DNA from 2 places in the Candidatus Rhodoblastus alkanivorans genome. Region 1 is predicted to be linked to the other one. Evidence: riboswitches for the same ligand, from Rfam matches in the RefSeq annotation. Region 1 holds a riboswitch; the other holds the start of a gene.
The links. Region 1 has a riboswitch for cobalamin ahead of K2U94_RS05065 (HoxN/HupN/NixA family nickel/cobalt transporter). Riboswitches for the same ligand answer to the same signal wherever they lie in the genome.
Positions count from the first base shown of each region.

Region 1 (8,414 bases):
GATTCAGTCCTATGTCGAACAGGTCGTGCTCGGCCATGTGCCCGGTATGATGCTCGACGAGGTTTTCGCCAGCCAATCGAGCATAGCCGCGGCGGTCAAGCATGAGCTCGACGTCGATATGGCCGGGTTCGGCTATGAAATCGTCAATGTCCTGGTCACCGACATTATTCCCGACGCCAAGGTCAAATCGGCGATGAACGACATCAACGCCGCCCAGCGCGAGCAGGTCGCGGCGGCGGCGCGCGGCGAGGCCGACAAGATTCTGGTCGTGAAAAAGGCCGAGGCCGAAGCCGAGAGCAAGGCGCTGCAAGGCCAGGGCATCGCCAATCAGCGCAAGGCGATCATCGACGGCCTGCGCGGTTCGATCGAGGAGTTCCAGAAATCGGTCGGCGACGCCAGCGCCAAGGAGGTCATGCAGCTCGTGCTGGTGACCCAATATTTCGACACGCTCAAAGCGATCGGCGAACAGGACAAGACCAACACCTTGTTCATCTCCCATGCGCCGGGCGCGGTGCAGTCTTTCTCGGAACAGATGCTCCAGGCGATCACCGCGAACGAGGCGCGAAAGCAGGCGTGAGCCTGGCCTCAGCGCGAGCAGCCCTTGCCGCGCTCGACCGCTTGAATGGTCGGGACATTGGCGCGCTCGAAACGATTGAGCGGGACGTCGCGCACGTCGTCATAGCGGCAGCCGGCGTTGCCGAAGGTCCGGATGGCGCGCGGCGTCGTGAAGCAATAGCCGTGCTCCTTGTAGATCGAATTGCGCATCACATAGAGGAATTCGCAATTTGGTCCGTCATACAGGTCTTGGGCGCGAAAAAAATTGCGGTCGGTGCAGCCGAACACATCGTAACAATCGGCCCGTGCAGCCCCCGCGCCGAGGCAGAGCGCGGCGGCGAGGAGGGCGGGCGAGCGGACGCATGGCGTCCTCCCCGTCGGAACATTGGGCCAAGCTTAGTCCTTCGCGTCTGGCAAGACAAATGGGCAATCGCCTGTTCGCGGATTTGCGCAAGAGCTTCGGCTCCGTTACAACATTCGCGCGACGGTTCCTTCGGGAAGAATAGGGAACGGGGTGAAAATCCCCGGCTGCCCCCGCAACTGTCAGCGGCGAGCTTTTGCCATTTTGACCACTGGAGCGATCTGGGAAGGTCGGTTGAAGCGTTAGACCCGCGAGCCAGGAGACCTGCCGTCGCCGTCGTCCCATAGGGGCCGGCGAACATACCGGCGCATACGAGGGTGTTATGCAGGGTCTTTCCCAATTCTTCGCAGGGCGCGGGCCGCTGCGCCAAAAACTTTATCTTTTGTTCGGCGGGCTCGTGTTCGCCAATGTCGCCGCATGGGCCTGGGCTCTGGCGGTTTTTCACGATCGCCCCGTGCTGCTGGGCTCGGCGGTGCTGGCTTTTTCGCTCGGCCTGCGCCATGCGGTGGACGCCGACCATATTGCGGCGATCGATAATTCCACCCGCAAATTGATGCAGGAAGGCCAGAGGCCGGTCGCGGTCGGCCTGTTCTTCTCGCTCGGCCATTCGACCGTCGTTGCTCTGCTGTCGATCGCCGTCGGCTTCGCGACGGCGACGATCAGCGCGCATTTCGCGCAGTTCAAATCCATCGGCTCCGTCATCGGAACCAGCGCCTCGGCTTTGTTCCTGCTTCTGCTGGCTTTGTTCAACCTTCTGGTCTTCCTGTCGGTCTGGAAGAGTTTTCAGGCCTTGCGGCGCGGCGAAAGAGTCTCGGACGAGGATTTCGACCTCCTGCTCAACCAGCGCGGCTTTCTGTCCCGCCTGTTCCGCCCGGTCTTCGCCATGGTGCGCAAAAGCTGGCATCTCTATTTCGTCGGCTTGCTGTTCGGCCTCGGCTTCGACACGGCGACCGAAGTGGCTTTGTTCGGCATTTCCGCGACCCAGGCCGCCAATGGCGCGTCTTTCGCGAATCTGCTGGTCTTTCCGGTCCTGTTCACCGCCGGCATGTCGCTCGTCGACAGCGCCGACGGCGCCCTTATGCTCGGCGCCTATGGTTGGGCCTATATGAAGCCGGTGCGCAAAATCTATTACAACCTCACCATCACGGCGGTTTCGGTTCTCGTCGCCCTCGCTGTGGGTGGGATCGAGACTTTGGGTTTGATCGGCAACAAATTGGAGCTGCACGGGGCCTTCTGGGACGCCGTCGGCGTGCTCAACGATAACTTCGGCCTGCTCGGCTATGGCATCATCGGTCTCTTCATCGCAAGCTGGCTGATTTCGATCGCCATCTACCGGCTCAAGGGTTTTGACAGACTCGAAGCCGAAGTTTAGGCGAACGCCCCTGCTGTTGCGCAGGCTCGCTCTGAGTTGGATTGCTCTGCTGCTCTCGCGATGACGGCGCCGTGCTATGGATTTGCTTTGTGGATGGACGCCAGGACATCGGCGAGCCTTCCGAAATCGGCGTCGCCGTCAGGCGCGCCGAAGCGCAGCCAGTCCGGCCTTTCCGCGAAGGGTCGGGTCAGCACGCCCGCATCGCACAGGCGCAGGAAAATCTCGCGCGCCGTGTCATGGCGCGCCAGGCGGAACAGCGGCGTTCCGCCGAGGATTTCGAACCCGGCGCCGCGCAGGAGCGCGTCGAGCCGGGCGCAATCTTCCGCGAGGCGCGCGGCGCTTTCGGTCAACCAGGCGTCATCCTGATAGGTCTCGATCCCGATTTCGACCGCGACCCCGCTCACCGCCCAGGGGCCGAGCGCGGCGCGCATGCGCTCGACCGGGGCGCGGTCGCCGAGGGCGAAGCCCAGCCGCAGGCCGGCAAGGCCAAAAGTCTTGCCGAAGGACCGCAAGACGATCAGGCCCGGCGCCGGGGGCAGCGGCGCGACACTGTTTTCGCGCGGCAGGAAGTCCATGAAAGCCTCGTCCACGATCAGGCTTCTGCCGCGCATCCCCATGTCATGGGCGAGGGCGTTCAGCGCGCCCGCGTCGCACAGGCGGCCGTCCGGATTGTTCGGATTGACGACGATAGCGGCGTCGGCGCCTGCCAGTTCGTCGAGCTTTCGGCAGGTTGTGACCTCGGCGCCGCTCGCGGCCCAGACGCGGGCGTGTTCCGAATAAGTGAAGCCCAATACGGCGATTTTCTTCGCGCCGACGACGCGCGGAAGGAGCTGGATCAGCGCCTGCGTCCCCGGGGCGGCCACGATTCCCGCCGCCGGATCGGCTCCAAAGCTTTGCGCCGCCGCCTCTTCCAGCGCCGCGATGCGTTCGGCTTCGGGCAGGCGGGCGTAAGCCTTCATGTCCGGCGGCGTGAAGGGATAGGGCGTCGGATTGATCCCGGTGGAGAGATCGAGCCAGGGTTCCGGCGCATGGGGGAACAGGCGGCGCGCGGCGGTGAGCCCGCCGCCGTGATAGGCTAGCGCGCCCACGTCAGAACGAATCGCCCCATCGCTCATGTTCTCCGCCTATTCCCTTGAGCTGGCCTTCGCCGCGCTGCTCGTCGAAGCCCTTTTCGGCTATCCTGCGCCGGTTTACGAGGCCATCCGCCATCCGGTGAACTGGATCGGCGCCCTTATCGCGCGGCTGGAGCAAATGCTCAACCGGGCGGATTTGCCCGACGATGCGCGCAAGGCGGCGGGCGTGCTGGCGCTTCTCGTCACGCTCGCGGCGAGCGTGCTGGCCGCCGGCATTGTGACCGACTGGACGCCGAAAAACGGGTTCGGCTTCCTTTTGCTCGCTGTCGTCGCGTCGTCGCTCGTCGCCCAGCGCAGCCTGCACGACCATGTCGCGGCCGTGGCCGAGGCCCTGGAGCGTGAAGGGCTCGAAGGCGGGCGCGCCAAGGTGGCGAAGATCGTCGGCCGTGACGTCGCCGCGCTCGACGCCGCCGGCGTCGCGCGCGCGGCGGTGGAAAGTCTGGCGGAGAATTTTTCCGACGGCGTGGTCGCCCCGGCCCTGTGGATCGCAGCCTTCGGCCTGAAGGGCGGCGCGCTCTACAAGGCGGTCAATACCGCAGATTCGATGATCGGCCACAAAAATGCGCGTTATCTCGAATTCGGCTGGGCGGCGGCGCGTTTCGACGATCTCATCAATCTGCCCGCCTCGCGGCTGGCGGTTCTGTGGCTCATCCTCGCCGCCGCCTTTACCCGCGGCGCGGAGTGGCGCGACGCCTGGACCGCGGTCCGGCGCGACGCGCCAAAACATCGCTCGCCCAACGCCGGCTGGCCGGAGGCGGCGATGGCCGGCGCGCTCGGCTTCAAACTCGCTGGCCCGCGTGTCTATGGCGGCATGGCGGTGGACGACGTTTACATGGGCGACGGCCGCGCCGCGCTCGATGCCGCCGACATCCGCCGGGCGCTCACCCTTTACCGCCGCGCCTGCGCGGCGCAGATGCTCGCGCTCCTGCTGCCTTTGGCGGCGCTGGCGCGCTGATCTTTTCCCTATTTCTGCGCGGCGGCCTCGACCGGCGCGGCGGTCTGGACCGATCCGGCGGCCGGCGCCGACGAAGCGGCGGGCGGCGGCAGGGCTTCGGTGGTGATCTGGCCGGGCGGCGGGCGCGGTGTGCGGTCGGCGCCGGCGTCGATCACGCTCTGCACGTTGGCGTCGGCCGGGCGCGGCTTTTCGATCCGCGCTCCGATCTGGCGCACGACCTGCGGCGCGTCGGCGTAAACGTCATGGCCGATGAAATTGGTGGAGAGGCTTGATATGTCGTAAACGCCGACGCCGAGGTTCTGGATCAGCTCGCGGTCGTGGTCCGAACCGGGATCGAGCGAGCCGAGGCGGCGGTCGCCCTGAAGGCTCGCCGAAAGCTGCAATGCGCGGTCGTTCTTGGAGACATAGACCGAAAAATGGGAAGGATCGAGCGGTTCGAGTTGCTGGCGAAACACCGAGAGATCGATGTCCGGCGCCGCCAGCATGACATTGCCGAGCTTGCCGTGCAGGTCGGGCGAACCGGAAAGAGCCGCTTCGTTCAGAGCCTCCATCGTCAGCCAGGTTCCCATGGAATGGGCGATGATCTGGACGCGCCCGACGCCAGGCGTCGCCGCGATCGTTTCCAGCAGTTTGCGGCAGGCGTCGCGCGAGGCCATGGCGCTTTCCTTGTCCGCGCCATAGGCCAGAAGCTGCGCCTTGGAGGGCCAGGTGAACAGAACCGGGACGCCGCCGAATCTGGTGTCCACCACGATCTGCGCCAGCCGGAAGCGGGCGTCGTCGAGCGAGGTGTTGAAGCCATGGACATAGACCAGCACGTCGCGATTGACGCCGATCCGTCCCGAAAGCTGCGCCGCGAGCTGCTCGCGGAAGGCGGAGGCGTCGAGGTCGCTCTGCCGGCTCACCACGAAATGATGTTCGGGATTGGCGCCGCCGAAGGCCGGCCGTTCGATGGCGCCCGGCTTGTGGTCGGGCGGAACGGAAATGAAATCGAGCGCATAGCGCGCCTTGGCGCCGGGCGTGAGTTCGTTCGAACGATCGCCGCCCCGGCGGGTCGAGGCGACGAAAATTGCGACATTATAGGCCCTTTGCTCCTGCCCGCCACCGAACAGGGCGCCGACGCCGCCGAAACTGAAATTGAATCCGTCGCCGGCGAACGCCGCGCTTCCCGGCGCCGTGACCAGAACCAGAACGGCCGCCGCCGCCCGCAAGAGTTTGAACTTCCGCCGCACTTTTCATTCCCTCGCCGCAACCGGGGTGCTGCAACGCAGCAAGCGCCCACGAGATTAATCAAAGGTAAATCGCACGCGCCTTTTTCAAACATGGGTGATCGCCCAGAAAGGCGGCGAGAATGGGACCTTTGGAAAACGCACGGCGATCGGGGATTTAGGGCGGCCTTCGAGCGGATGCGAAGCGCCGGCTCCATCTGATCAAGAGACGACCTAGATGGGGTAACGGGCCGCCGCCAATGCGGTCTGGCGGGAAGAGGTGGTCGTCCTTCAAAATGATGGTGTGAACAACGGAGTCGGGCTTTGACCTGCTCCAAACATCATTGAGGGACGACCATGGATTATTATGCTGGAATTGATGTCTCATTGGAAGCGTCGAGCGTTTGCGTGGTCGATTCTGACGGCCGGATCGTGCGCGAGGCGAAAGTGCTGAGTGTTGTAGCCCCTTAAGTTTCGGACAGACACTCTCCGGCTTCGGCGGCCAAGCGATCCGCGATGAACTCGCGGGGTGAACGATAGCCAAGCGCGCGATGCGGATGGCGTGTGTTGTAATGCTCGAACCACGACGGCAGCAAGCGGATCACGGTTTCGGCGTCCGGCAGTGGCGACACGCGCGCGTAATCGCGTTTGATCGTGCGGACGAAGGCTTCGGCCATTCCATTCGATTGGGGGCTTTCGACCGGCGTGGTCAGCGGCTCAAGGCCGATTTCGCGGGCAAAATGTTTCGTGTCGCCAGCGATGTAGCAAGACCCGTTGTCGGTCAGCCATTCGATCGGGCTGGGCAGGCGATTGACCGGGCCAAAGCGATATTCGACGGCGCTGACCATCAGGTCGCGGATGTCCTCGCCCTTGACGCCCGCCGTCGTGGCGACATGGCCGAGGGCTTCCCGGTCGCAGCAATCAAGCGCGAAGGCGACGCGGACTTTTTCGGCATTGTCGCAAGCGATCTCGAAGCCGTCGGAACACCAACGCAGGTTGGAGCGCAGAACGGCGATCTTGCCGTCATGCCGGCGGTTTTCGCCGCCGCCGGCATGACGTTGAAGCAACAGGCCGTGCGCCCTCATCACCCGATAAACCCGCTTGCGGTTGACCGGCGCCGCGCCCTCGGCGCGTCTTTTGCGGCGCAGGTCGGCCCACACGCGGGCGTAGCCCCAGGACGGCTGTTCGGCGATGATCCCCTTGATCTCGCAGAGCAGATCGTCTTCCGGCAGGGGCGGTCGGCCCATGCGTTTGGCCGCGCCGCCGGCAATGCGCGCGGCGACATTCGAGCGGGCGACGCCGAGGGTTTCGCAGACGGCCTTCATCGCGAACCGTCCCGTGGATTGAGCGTCGGCAGCGACAACGACCGCAACATCCGTTTTTTTGAGCCTACGGCGACTTCAAGCGCCTCTTTGAGGATTTCGGCCTCCATCGACTTCTTGCCGAGCAGGCGCTGCAGTTCGCGCACCTGGTCGACCAAAGCCCTGTAGGCGGACGCCGGAACGACGTCCTCCTCGGCCTGCGTCGCGGTCAGGGCGCCTTGGTTCGCCAGCCGCCGCCAGGTGAACAGCTGATTGGGGGCGATGCCGTGACGGCGCGCGACAAGGCTAACCGTCATGCCCGGCTCCATCGTCTCGGCAATGATCGCCAATTTCTCCGCCGACGTGCGCCGACGCCGTCGTTCTCGGCCCGGCAGGACCTCACTCTTCGGATTGTCACCAGTCATAAACACCACATTACTCCTACCTCTTAGCGAAGTGGGAGTGCCTGTCCGGCGACTTACGGGGCTATTTCACTGAGCGAGCCTGAAATGTTGATCGCATGGTTTGGCGGGCTTGGTGTTGGGCTTTCCCGGATCGGACTGGAGGCGGGTCCGTTGTCGCAATGGCTTTACGCGGCGATGAAAAAGGCAGGCTTGGCGGTGGAGCTTTTGGAGACGCGCCATGTGCGCGACGCCTTCAAGGCGATGCCGGTCAAAACCGACCGCAAGGACGGGCGCGGGATTGCGCAATTGATGCGGCTTGGCTGGTTCCGTTCGGTTCACTGCAAGTCGATGTCGGCGCAGGAGGTTCGCGCTTTGCTGACCGCGCGCAAACTGGTCCAGTCGAAGCTGATCGACATGGAGATGAGCCTGCGCGGAATATTGCGCGGTTTTGGCCTTAAGGTCGGGGCGACGAAGCCAAACCGGTTCGGCGGCCGGATTGAGGAACTGGTCGCGGGCCATGCGACATTGGAGACCGTCGCCAGGGCGCTGCTGGCGGCGCATGAGGTTTTGCTGCGTGAGTTGAAGGGGTTTGAGAAGCGCGTGCGGACGATGGCGCGCGATGACAAGCGGGTGGCGGCTATTGATGTCGGCGCCAGGCGTCGGCGTCGTCGTGGGGCTGACCTATGTCGCGGCGATCGACGATCCCGGCCGGTTCAAGTCCTCCAAACAGGTGGGGCCGCATTTTGGACTGACGCCAAAGAAATATCAGTCCGGCGAAAAGGACATCAGCGGCCGGATCAGCAAGATCGGCGACGCCTCGGTGCGCACGGCTCTTTACGAGGCCGCTCATATTATTCTGACGCGGCCGATCAAGGGAGCGAGCACGCTGAAAAGCTGGGCGATGAAATTGGCCAGGCGGGCGGGAATGAAAAAGGCGAAGGTGGCGCTGGCGCGCAAGCTCGGCGTCATCCTGCACCGGATGTGGGTCGATGGAACCCCGTTCGCAGGCGAGCCGGCCGGCGCGCTCAGGCCTGCGTCCGCATAGGAGGATACGAGAAACAGTTTTCGGGCGGGTCGCAACACCAGCCTTCCCGAAGCGAAGTCCCTTCGCCGGGACGATGGACGAGG
Region 1 is NZ_JAIVFP010000001.1:1,114,783-1,123,196, forward strand. Features, by position in the region: gene K2U94_RS05055 (SPFH domain-containing protein) at 1-577, shown strand, start outside; gene K2U94_RS05060 (YARHG domain-containing protein) at 586-843, opposite strand; cobalamin riboswitch at 1,024-1,202, shown strand; gene K2U94_RS05065 (HoxN/HupN/NixA family nickel/cobalt transporter) at 1,239-2,288, shown strand; gene cobD (threonine-phosphate decarboxylase CobD) at 2,363-3,403, opposite strand; gene cbiB (adenosylcobinamide-phosphate synthase CbiB) at 3,402-4,376, shown strand; gene K2U94_RS05080 (alpha/beta hydrolase) at 4,385-5,605, opposite strand; one part of gene K2U94_RS05090 (IS3 family transposase) at 6,049-6,968, opposite strand; one part of gene K2U94_RS05090 (IS3 family transposase) at 6,968-7,307, opposite strand; partial or broken gene K2U94_RS05095 (IS110 family RNA-guided transposase) at 7,380-8,331, shown strand.

Region 2 (8,414 bases), 2.2 Mb from region 1:
GCTTCGGCCAAAGCGCGGATGGGCGCGTCGTCTCCGGCAAGAAAGGCGCTGCGATAGAACAGGACGAAGGCGGTCGGCGCAGCCTCGGGCGCTTCGAGGCAGCCCGGGGCGAAGGCGCCGAAGGGCGCAACCGGATGGGGCGGCCTGGCGTCGCCCTCGCCTGAAATCTTGGTAGCGATGAAGTCGAGACAGGCGGCGATATTGTCCGGGCCGCCCTGACGAAAATAGTCCCAGATCTGGCGCAATTGCTGTGGCGGCAGGGTCGAGGCGGCGTCGAGCCGCGCGTCCTCCATGGCGTCGCCGGGGACGATCGCCAACGCAAAACCGTGCTTGCGCGCCGCCGCTGCGAGTTCCTCGACGCCATAGCGCCAATAATCCAGGCCGCCGAGCAGGCGAACCAGAACGAAGCGCGCCATGGCGCAGACTTTTTCGATATAGAGATCGACCGAAAAAGGATGTTTCAGCAAGGCCAGCGGCGCGAGGCGCAGGCTCGGATGGCGCGCCGCATGGGCGCCCGCGAGCAGCGACAAGTCGCTGTCGGCGAAAGACAGAACGACAATATCCGCGGGCGATTGTTCGAGATCGACGGCTTGCGCCGCCTCGTCGAACGATCTTTGATCCGTGCGGACGAGATGCATCGTTTTACGCCGACAAAGCCGCTTCGATTTGTGAGCGGTCGAAACCCTTTTGGCCGATCACCACCAGCCGTCCCGCGCGGTTTTCCTCGGGCCGCCACGGGCGGTCGAACTGATGGGAGAACCGCCCGCCGACGCCCTGGACCAGCAGGCGCATCGGCTTTCCGGCGACCTCGACGAAACCCTTCATCCGCAACACGTCATGATCGCGAGCGATCGCCGTGAGCTTCGCCGCAAGCGCCGCCGGATCGGCGACCGGCGCGAGCGGCGCAATGAAAGATTCGAAATCGTCGTGGTCGTGTCCCTCCTCGTCGTCATGATGCGAGGGCCGCGCGGCGAGATCGTCTTCGGCTGCCGCCGCAAGGCCGAGCAGGACATCGACGTCGAGCCGCCCCCCGCGCGTCGGCACGATTTTCGTCGCGCGCGGGGCGGCGGAAGCGATCTCGGCGCGCACCCGTTCGAGCGTCGCGTCGTCGATCAGATCGGCTTTGTTGAGCAGGATGAGATCGGCGCACAGGAGCTGATCCTCGTAGACCTCCTCCAGCGGATTGTCGTGGTTGAGCGAAGGATCTATCGCGCGCTGGGCGGCGAGTTTTTCTTCATCGTCGGCGAAGCGCCCTTCGGCGACGGCGGCGGAATCCACCACCGCGATCACGCCGTCGACCGTGAGCTTCGCGCGAATATCCGGCCAGTCGAACGCCTTCACCAGCGGCTTCGGCAGAGCAAGGCCCGAGGTTTCGATGACGATGTGATCGGGGCGCGGCTCGCGCGCCAGCAGGCCCTCGATGGCGGGCAGGAAATCGTCCGCCACGGTGCAGCACAGGCAACCATTGGCGAGTTCGACGATATTTTCCGCCGCGCAGGAATCGACGCCGCAATTTTTCAGGATTTCGCCATCCACCCCGACGTCGCCGAATTCGTTGATGACCAGCGCCAGCCGCCGGCCGCGGGCGTTGGCCAGAACATGGCGGATGAGCGTGGTCTTGCCGGCGCCGAGAAAGCCGGTGACGATGGTGACGGGAATTTTGGCGAGGCGCATGCGTTCGGGCTCCGGAGGGGCGCCCGGCGGGAGTCCGCCATTCGGCCGGCTGGCCGAACCGCGACAGGAGCGCCCCGCCCATCGCGCGCATTCACTGACGGCAGGTCTCCTGGCTCGCGGGTGTTGCGCCTCGCGCCGCCTTCCCGGCCGCAAGGGCCAGTGGCTTCGTGGCGGGGCTTCCCGTTTACAGTTGCGGGGGCAGCTGCGGTTGAGGCCGAAAGCCTTTCCGCATTCCCTTTTACCCCCAGTCACGGGGGAACCGTCGAAAGGTCTTGTTAAGAGCGCCGGCGCCTCAAGTCAATCGCGCCCTCGCCGGCGAATAAGACGAAGCCTCCCCCGCCGGCCGGCGCGAGAGGCTGCACAACTGGTTCAACGGAAACCCGGCGCGGCCGCCTCAAACCGGTTTGTCGGCGACGATCACCTTGGTGCCGACACGGACACGGTTGTAGAGGTCGATCGCGTCGATGTCGCGCATCCGGATACAGCCCGAAGAAACGTGCTGGCCGATCAAGGACGGCTCGTTTGTGCCGTGGATGCGGTAAAGCGTGTCCTTGTTGCCCTGGAAGAGATACATGGCGCGCGCGCCGAGCGGATTGTCCGGGCCGCCGGGCAGGCCGCCGGCTTCCGCCGTCGGGCGCAGGTGCGGCCAGCGTTCGAGCATGTCGGCCGGCGGCATCCAGCGCGGCCATTCGGCCTTCTTGCCGATCGTCGCCTGGCCGGTCCAGCCGCTCGCCTCGTTGCCGGTGGCGACGCCATAGCGGATCGCCTTGTGGTTTGGCATTGAATAATAAAGATAATTGTTAAACGTATCGATGGTGACAGTGCCCGGAGGCTCGCCGGTTGGATCATCGACGATATAGCGGCCATATTGCGCGGGGGGATTGCCCGAAGGCGCGAGCGACATGAATTCGCGGTCCCTCCCGGTCAAGGTCGGATCCGGCGTGCTCGCCATGTTGCAGCCGGCCAACGCCGCCGAAACCAAACCGATTCCCACAATTGCCCGCAATTTCATCAGTCTGCCCCGAATCGCCTGCGCCGCCTGAGCGCCAAAATTTGATCAATTACTTACCATAATCACCTCGGCCGTCACATCAGCACGCGGCTGGAAGGACGCTTATTGGGCAGATTACCGCCCTTTGTGGCCCCTCAGCAACAGTGTCGCAGCGCCGCCATGGCCAGGGAAGCCGCTTCCGATTGAGCGCGCGATCAAATCTCGGTGAAGATCGCCATCATTTAAGACTTTCGGTTTAAGACGCAAACTTTGTTGGACAGGCGCGCCGATTGGCGCGATGCTCAGAAGAAATAATGCCGTCCCGGCGTCTACCGTCGCCCCTGCGCCCTCCTTGGCGCCTTTCGGGCCTTCGAAATCGGTTCCCGGGACAGCAAACAACTGAATTCGGTTCGTGAGCCTGATTTGAACACATTGCTGCTTACCCATCCCGCCGGACTGTCACATGACAATGGCCCTGGCCATCCCGAGCGGGCGGATCGTGTCCGTGTTATCGAGCGTATTCTCGAACATGAAAAGTTCATGACCCTGATCCGCGCGCAGGCCGAGGACGGCACGCGCGAACAGGCGCTTCGCGTCCATCCGGAATCCTACATCCAGGCGCTGGAGCAGACGTCGCCACGCGACGGATTCGCCCGACTGGACAGCGACACCACCATGAGCCCCGGCACGCTGACCGCAGCCTTTCGCGCGATCGGCGGCGCCTGCCAGGCCGTGGACGAAGTGATGCGCCGCGACGTGGACAACGCCTTCGTCGCCATGCGGCCGCCGGGACATCATGCCGAACGCGCGACGCCCATGGGCTTCTGCTTCTTCAACAACGCCGCCGTCGCCGCCCGCCACGCCATTGCCGTCCATGGCGCCGAACGGGTCGCGATCATGGATTTCGACGTCCATCACGGCAATGGGACCCAGGACATTTTCTGGTCCGACCCGAATGTGATGTATCTCTCGACCCATGAAATGCCGCTCTATCCCGGCACCGGCTCAACCTCAGAACGCGGCGAACACAACAATATCGTCAACGCGCCGCTCAATGCCGGCGACGCCGGCCCGCAGTTCCGCGAGGCAATGGAGATGGCGATCCTGCCCCGGGTCGAGCAGTTCCGTCCCAACCTGATCATCATTTCCGCCGGCTTCGACGCCCACCGCCGCGATCCGCTCGCCAATCTCAATCTGGTCGAGGCCGATTTCGCCTGGGCGACCTCCAAACTGATGGATGTCTCGGATCGCGTCTGCGACGGAAGGCTGCTGTCGCTGCTCGAAGGCGGCTACGATCTCGATGGGCTGGCGCGATCCGTCGCCGCCCATGTCCTCACCTTGATGGGCGCCTGACGCGAAGGCTCATAGGCCCGATAATTGCGCCGTTTCATTTGCCGGCGCGCCCAGTTCAACCTCGACGATCTCCGGCGGCCGCAGGAAGCGGACGGGGGCGACCGATTCGCCCAGCCCGCCCGAAATGATCATATTGCGCCCGCCAAGTTCGACATGGCCATAGACGAAATCCGCGCCGAAGCGCAGATCGCCGACGACCGGGCCGAGCAAGGGTAGATTGACCTGACCGCCATGGGTGTGGCCGCAAAGAGTCAAGGCGATCCGTTGCGGCGCGGAGCGGAAGATCATCGGTTCGTGAGCGAGAAGGATGACCGGCGCATCGTCGCTCACCTTGGCCAACGCCCCGTCGAGGTCGTCTCCGCCGACCTTTTGCGCGCCCGAATCGATCTGCGCCATGGCGTCGATCAGCTGGTCGGCGAGGCCGACGATCCAGAATCCTTTCCCATCCTTGGCCAGCGCGACGGCGTCGTTTTCCAGCACCACGATCCCTGCCTGGCGAAGGGCGCGGCGGATCGCGACCGTACCGTCGGAGGGCGAGGTCAGGAGCGGGCCGTGCCACCAGTCATGGTTGCCAAGCACGGCATAGCAGCCGAGTGGAGCGCGCAGCGCGGACAAAGCCTCGCCGACCTGCTGCGAATCGACCGCCCGGGTGACGAAGAAATGGCCGGCGTTAAAATCGCCGAGCAACAGGACGGCGTCGGGATTGAGGGCGTTGGCGGCCTGAGCGATCCGGCGGATGCGCGCCGCGCTCATGAAGGGCTCGCCGGCATGAATATCGGAAATGACCGCGAATCGCAGATGCAGGCCGGCCGGCCAGCCGGCCGGGGTCAGAGCGTATCTTTTGACCTTGAGGATGAAATTCGGCTCGATCCCGATCGCGTAAACCGCCGTGGACGCGCCAAGCAGGGGAAGCGCCAGCCCACGGCTAAGAAAACGGCGACGATCGATCATTCATTCCGCCCTGACGCGACCCGCCTCGAAAAATGCGCGCCCGCCGCGAGCACATAGGCGCCCGGAAGTTCGACGGCAAGGCCAGACGCGACGCGGACTCAGGCGGCGTCGCGCTTGGGGAGGGCGGGCGCGGCCTGGCGCTCGGCGCGCGCGCTTTCGGCCTGCTCCGGCGTGAACAGGGCCGCCTCGACTGCGGCGACGCCGATTTCACGATAGAGGCGCGATTGCAGGTCGCGCGCGTCCTGACGGCGCGGCTGCTGCGGCGGAAGAATGATTTCTTGTTCGCTCATGGCGGGGCTCATCTCACTCGAACTAACCGAAAAGCCGCGATGAATGGTTCACGGACCCTGAATTCCATTCGCGAATTTGCGCCGGCAAGATAAATTCCGCGTTAAGCCTGACGCGAAAAGCCTGTCCTGAATCGGAGACCCCGCTCGGAAGCGGAAAATTATTTGGGCGCGCGGAAGCCGCCGGTTGCTTTTTCGATCAATCCGGCGAGGGCGACGGCGGTGCGGTCATCGTCGCGCGCGCAAATGATCTGGACGCCGGTCGGCAGGACTCGATCTTTCCCCTTTGCCGACGTCAGCGCGACCGGCGCGACGACCGCGGGCAGAAGGCTGAGCGAGGCGAGGCTCGCCCATTTCAGAAGGTCGTGATAGGGCAAGGGGCCGGCGCTGGTCGGCAGGCGGCGGGCGAAAGGGTCCGGCGCGAAATCGTGGGGAAAGGCGAGACAGGGCGCGGGCGGGCAGAGGATCGCGTCGTAGTCCTTGAAGAATTCGGCGAAGGCGGCGTTGATCGCCGCGCGGCGCTCGGTGAGACGCGAGAAGGTCGCCGCGTCCATTTTCGCCGCCCGCGCCCGCAGGGCGTAATAGGAGATGTCGTCGGTCGCGAAACTCTTCGCTTCCGCCGCGAAGCGCGCCCGATCTTCCGCCGGCGTTCCGGCGAAGCCGATCGCGAAATTGAGCAGGACATAGATTTCGAAGGCGTCCTGGAAGGAAAAATCGGGACGCGCTTCGACCACCGCGGCGCCAGCGTCGCGAAAAACCTCGGCGGCCAGCAGGATGCCGGCTTCGACGTCGCGATCGACCGGCGCGAAATCGGGGTCGAGCCACAAAGCAAGCCGGAGGTCGTCCGGCTTTTTCCCGCGCGCCGCCGGAGCGGCGTTTTCTGCGCTGGCGGTCAGGGACAGGACGAGGCCGAGGTCGGAGGCCGAGCGCGCGAGCGGGCCGGCGACCGCGAGATCGGGCGGGTTTTTCAGCCGGACTGTGGGCAGCGGCGGAATGTGGCCGGCAAGGGAAATCCGGCCCCAGCTCGGCTTGAGCCCGAACAGGCCGCAGGCCTGGGCCGGCCAGCGGATCGACCCGCCAAGATCCGAGGCGAGATCGAAGGCGCTCAAGCCCGCGGCGACCGCCGCCGCCGCGCCCCCGGACGAGCCGCCTGGCGTCAACGCGAGATCCCACGGATTGCAGGTCACCCCGAACAAGGCGTTATGTGTCTGGAAATCGGCGGTGAGGCGGGGAACATTGGTCTTGGCGAGGATGATCGCGCCCGCCGCGCGCAAGCGCGCGACAGCCGCCGCGTCCTGTCGCGGAATATGTTCGGCGAGCGCCTCGTCGCCGCAGGCGGTCAGCAGGCCTGCGGTCTCGAAACTGTCCTTGATCGTGATCGGCAGCCCTTCCAGCGGCCGGGCGGCGCCGCGCGCGTAAGACCTGTCGGCCTCGGCGGCCTGTTCCCGGGCGGATTCATAATCGTAGGCGGCGAGCGCATTGATCTGGGGATTGCGCGCGAGAATGCGCTCCCAGACCGCATCAAACGCTTCGCGCGCGGAAAAATCGCCCTTCGCAAGGCCGCGCAGCCAGGTCGAGGCGGAAGCCGCGAAGAAGGCCTCGTCGAAGCCGGCCGACGCCGAATTCACCTGCCGCGCTCCTGAATAGTCATGCTTCGGCGTTTTCCGGAACCGACGCGCCATCCATCGCCCGGACCAGCTCGCGCGCTTCGATCAGCAGCTGCTCGAATTGCGCCAGGCGCTCCGGCGCGATCTTGCCGAAGGTCTCGGCGACGAAGGCCATTTGCGCTTCGATCCCCCGGCGCGCCAGCTCGCGCCCGGCGGGAGTGAGATGGACGGCGTGGGAGCGCCGGTCGCCCGCCAGCGAGCGGCGTTCGACCAGGCCATTAGCGACCAGCCGGTCGATCAACCCGGAAATATTGCCCTTGGTGACGTAAAGCCGGGCCGCCAGCTCCTGCTGCGACAGGCCTTCCCGCTCAGTCAAAGTGCTGAGGACGTCGCATTGCGGCACGGAGAGGTCGAGGGCGCGCAGACGGCTGGCGATCGCAAGTCGGGACCGCGTGTGAAGCCGAATAAGGCGGAACCAAACCCGTAAGGCGTCAATTTCGCTGGCCATTTTCCTGCCCGGACTTTTCGTTTTGGTTAAATTTCGACGTTAGCGCGCTCATTGGGCGGCCGCAAGCGCGGCGTCCGGCGTCAACCGGCGGCCAGATGGCGCACGGCGACGGCGGCCTCGGCCTGAGGCACGGGCTTGCCGTAGTAATAGCCCTGGGCCCGGGTCACGCCGAGCTGGCGGAGGGCGAGATGCTGGCGCAGGGTTTCCACGCCCTCCGCAATCAGCTCCATGTCGAGCTTCTCGGCAAGGACGCGGACCGCCGACACGATCGCGATCGATTCGCGCTCGCTTTCGATATTGTCGATGAAGGTCTTGTCGATTTTGATCTTGGAAAAGGGGTAGGAGTGAATATAGGAGAGCGATGAATAGCCGGCGCCGAAATCGTCGAGCGAGACGCTGATCCCCATCTGATCGAATTCGGCGATCGCGGCGCGCGTCTCGGCCGTATCCTCCATCATGAGAGATTCCGTGATCTCCAGCGTGAGGCGTCGCGGCGGCAGGCCGCTGCGCGCAAGGGCCTCGCGAACCGAGGCTACCAGCCGGCTCGTCTGGCGGAACTGAACGGGCGACAGATTGACCGAAACATAGATCGGATCAGGCCAGGCCGCGGCGGCGGCGCAGGCTTTTTGCAGGATCTGCTCGCCGATGTGGACGATAGCGCCGGTCTGTTCGGCGCTGGGAATGAATTTTCCTGGCGAAATCATGCCGCGTACCGGATGCGGCCACCGCGCCAGCGCCTCATAGCCGACGATCTGGCCGGTTTCGATATTGCCGATCGGCTGGAACCAGGGCTCGAATTCGTCGCGCGCGATCGCGGTTTCGATCTCGAGCTCCATGACCCGCTCCTCATTGAAGCGCGCCTGCATCGAGGAGTCGAAGATCGCCGCCCGGTTTCGTCCCTCGCGCTTGGCCTCGTAAAGGGCGATGTCCACCTTTTTCATCAGCTCCGTCGCCGCGACCCCGTGGTCGGGGTAATGGGCGACGCCCAGGCTGGCGCTGATCGGAATGGAGGAGGCGTCGATCACCGCCGGCTCGCGCAAGGC
Region 2 is NZ_JAIVFP010000001.1:3,267,791-3,276,204, forward strand. Features, by position in the region: gene cobN (cobaltochelatase subunit CobN) at 1-638, opposite strand, end outside; gene cobW (cobalamin biosynthesis protein CobW) at 643-1,674, opposite strand; cobalamin riboswitch at 1,757-1,953, opposite strand; gene K2U94_RS15155 (L,D-transpeptidase) at 2,069-2,626, opposite strand; gene K2U94_RS15160 (hypothetical protein) at 2,577-2,717, shown strand; gene K2U94_RS15165 (histone deacetylase family protein) at 3,089-4,018, shown strand; gene K2U94_RS15170 (metallophosphoesterase) at 4,028-4,969, opposite strand; gene K2U94_RS15175 (hypothetical protein) at 5,068-5,259, opposite strand; gene K2U94_RS15180 (amidase family protein) at 5,418-6,884, opposite strand; gene K2U94_RS15185 (MarR family winged helix-turn-helix transcriptional regulator) at 6,904-7,371, opposite strand; gene K2U94_RS15190 (putative bifunctional diguanylate cyclase/phosphodiesterase) at 7,452-8,414, opposite strand, start outside.
Region 2: linked by a shared signal. The riboswitch ahead of cobW (cobalamin biosynthesis protein CobW) and the one ahead of K2U94_RS05065 (HoxN/HupN/NixA family nickel/cobalt transporter) in region 1 are both predicted to bind cobalamin.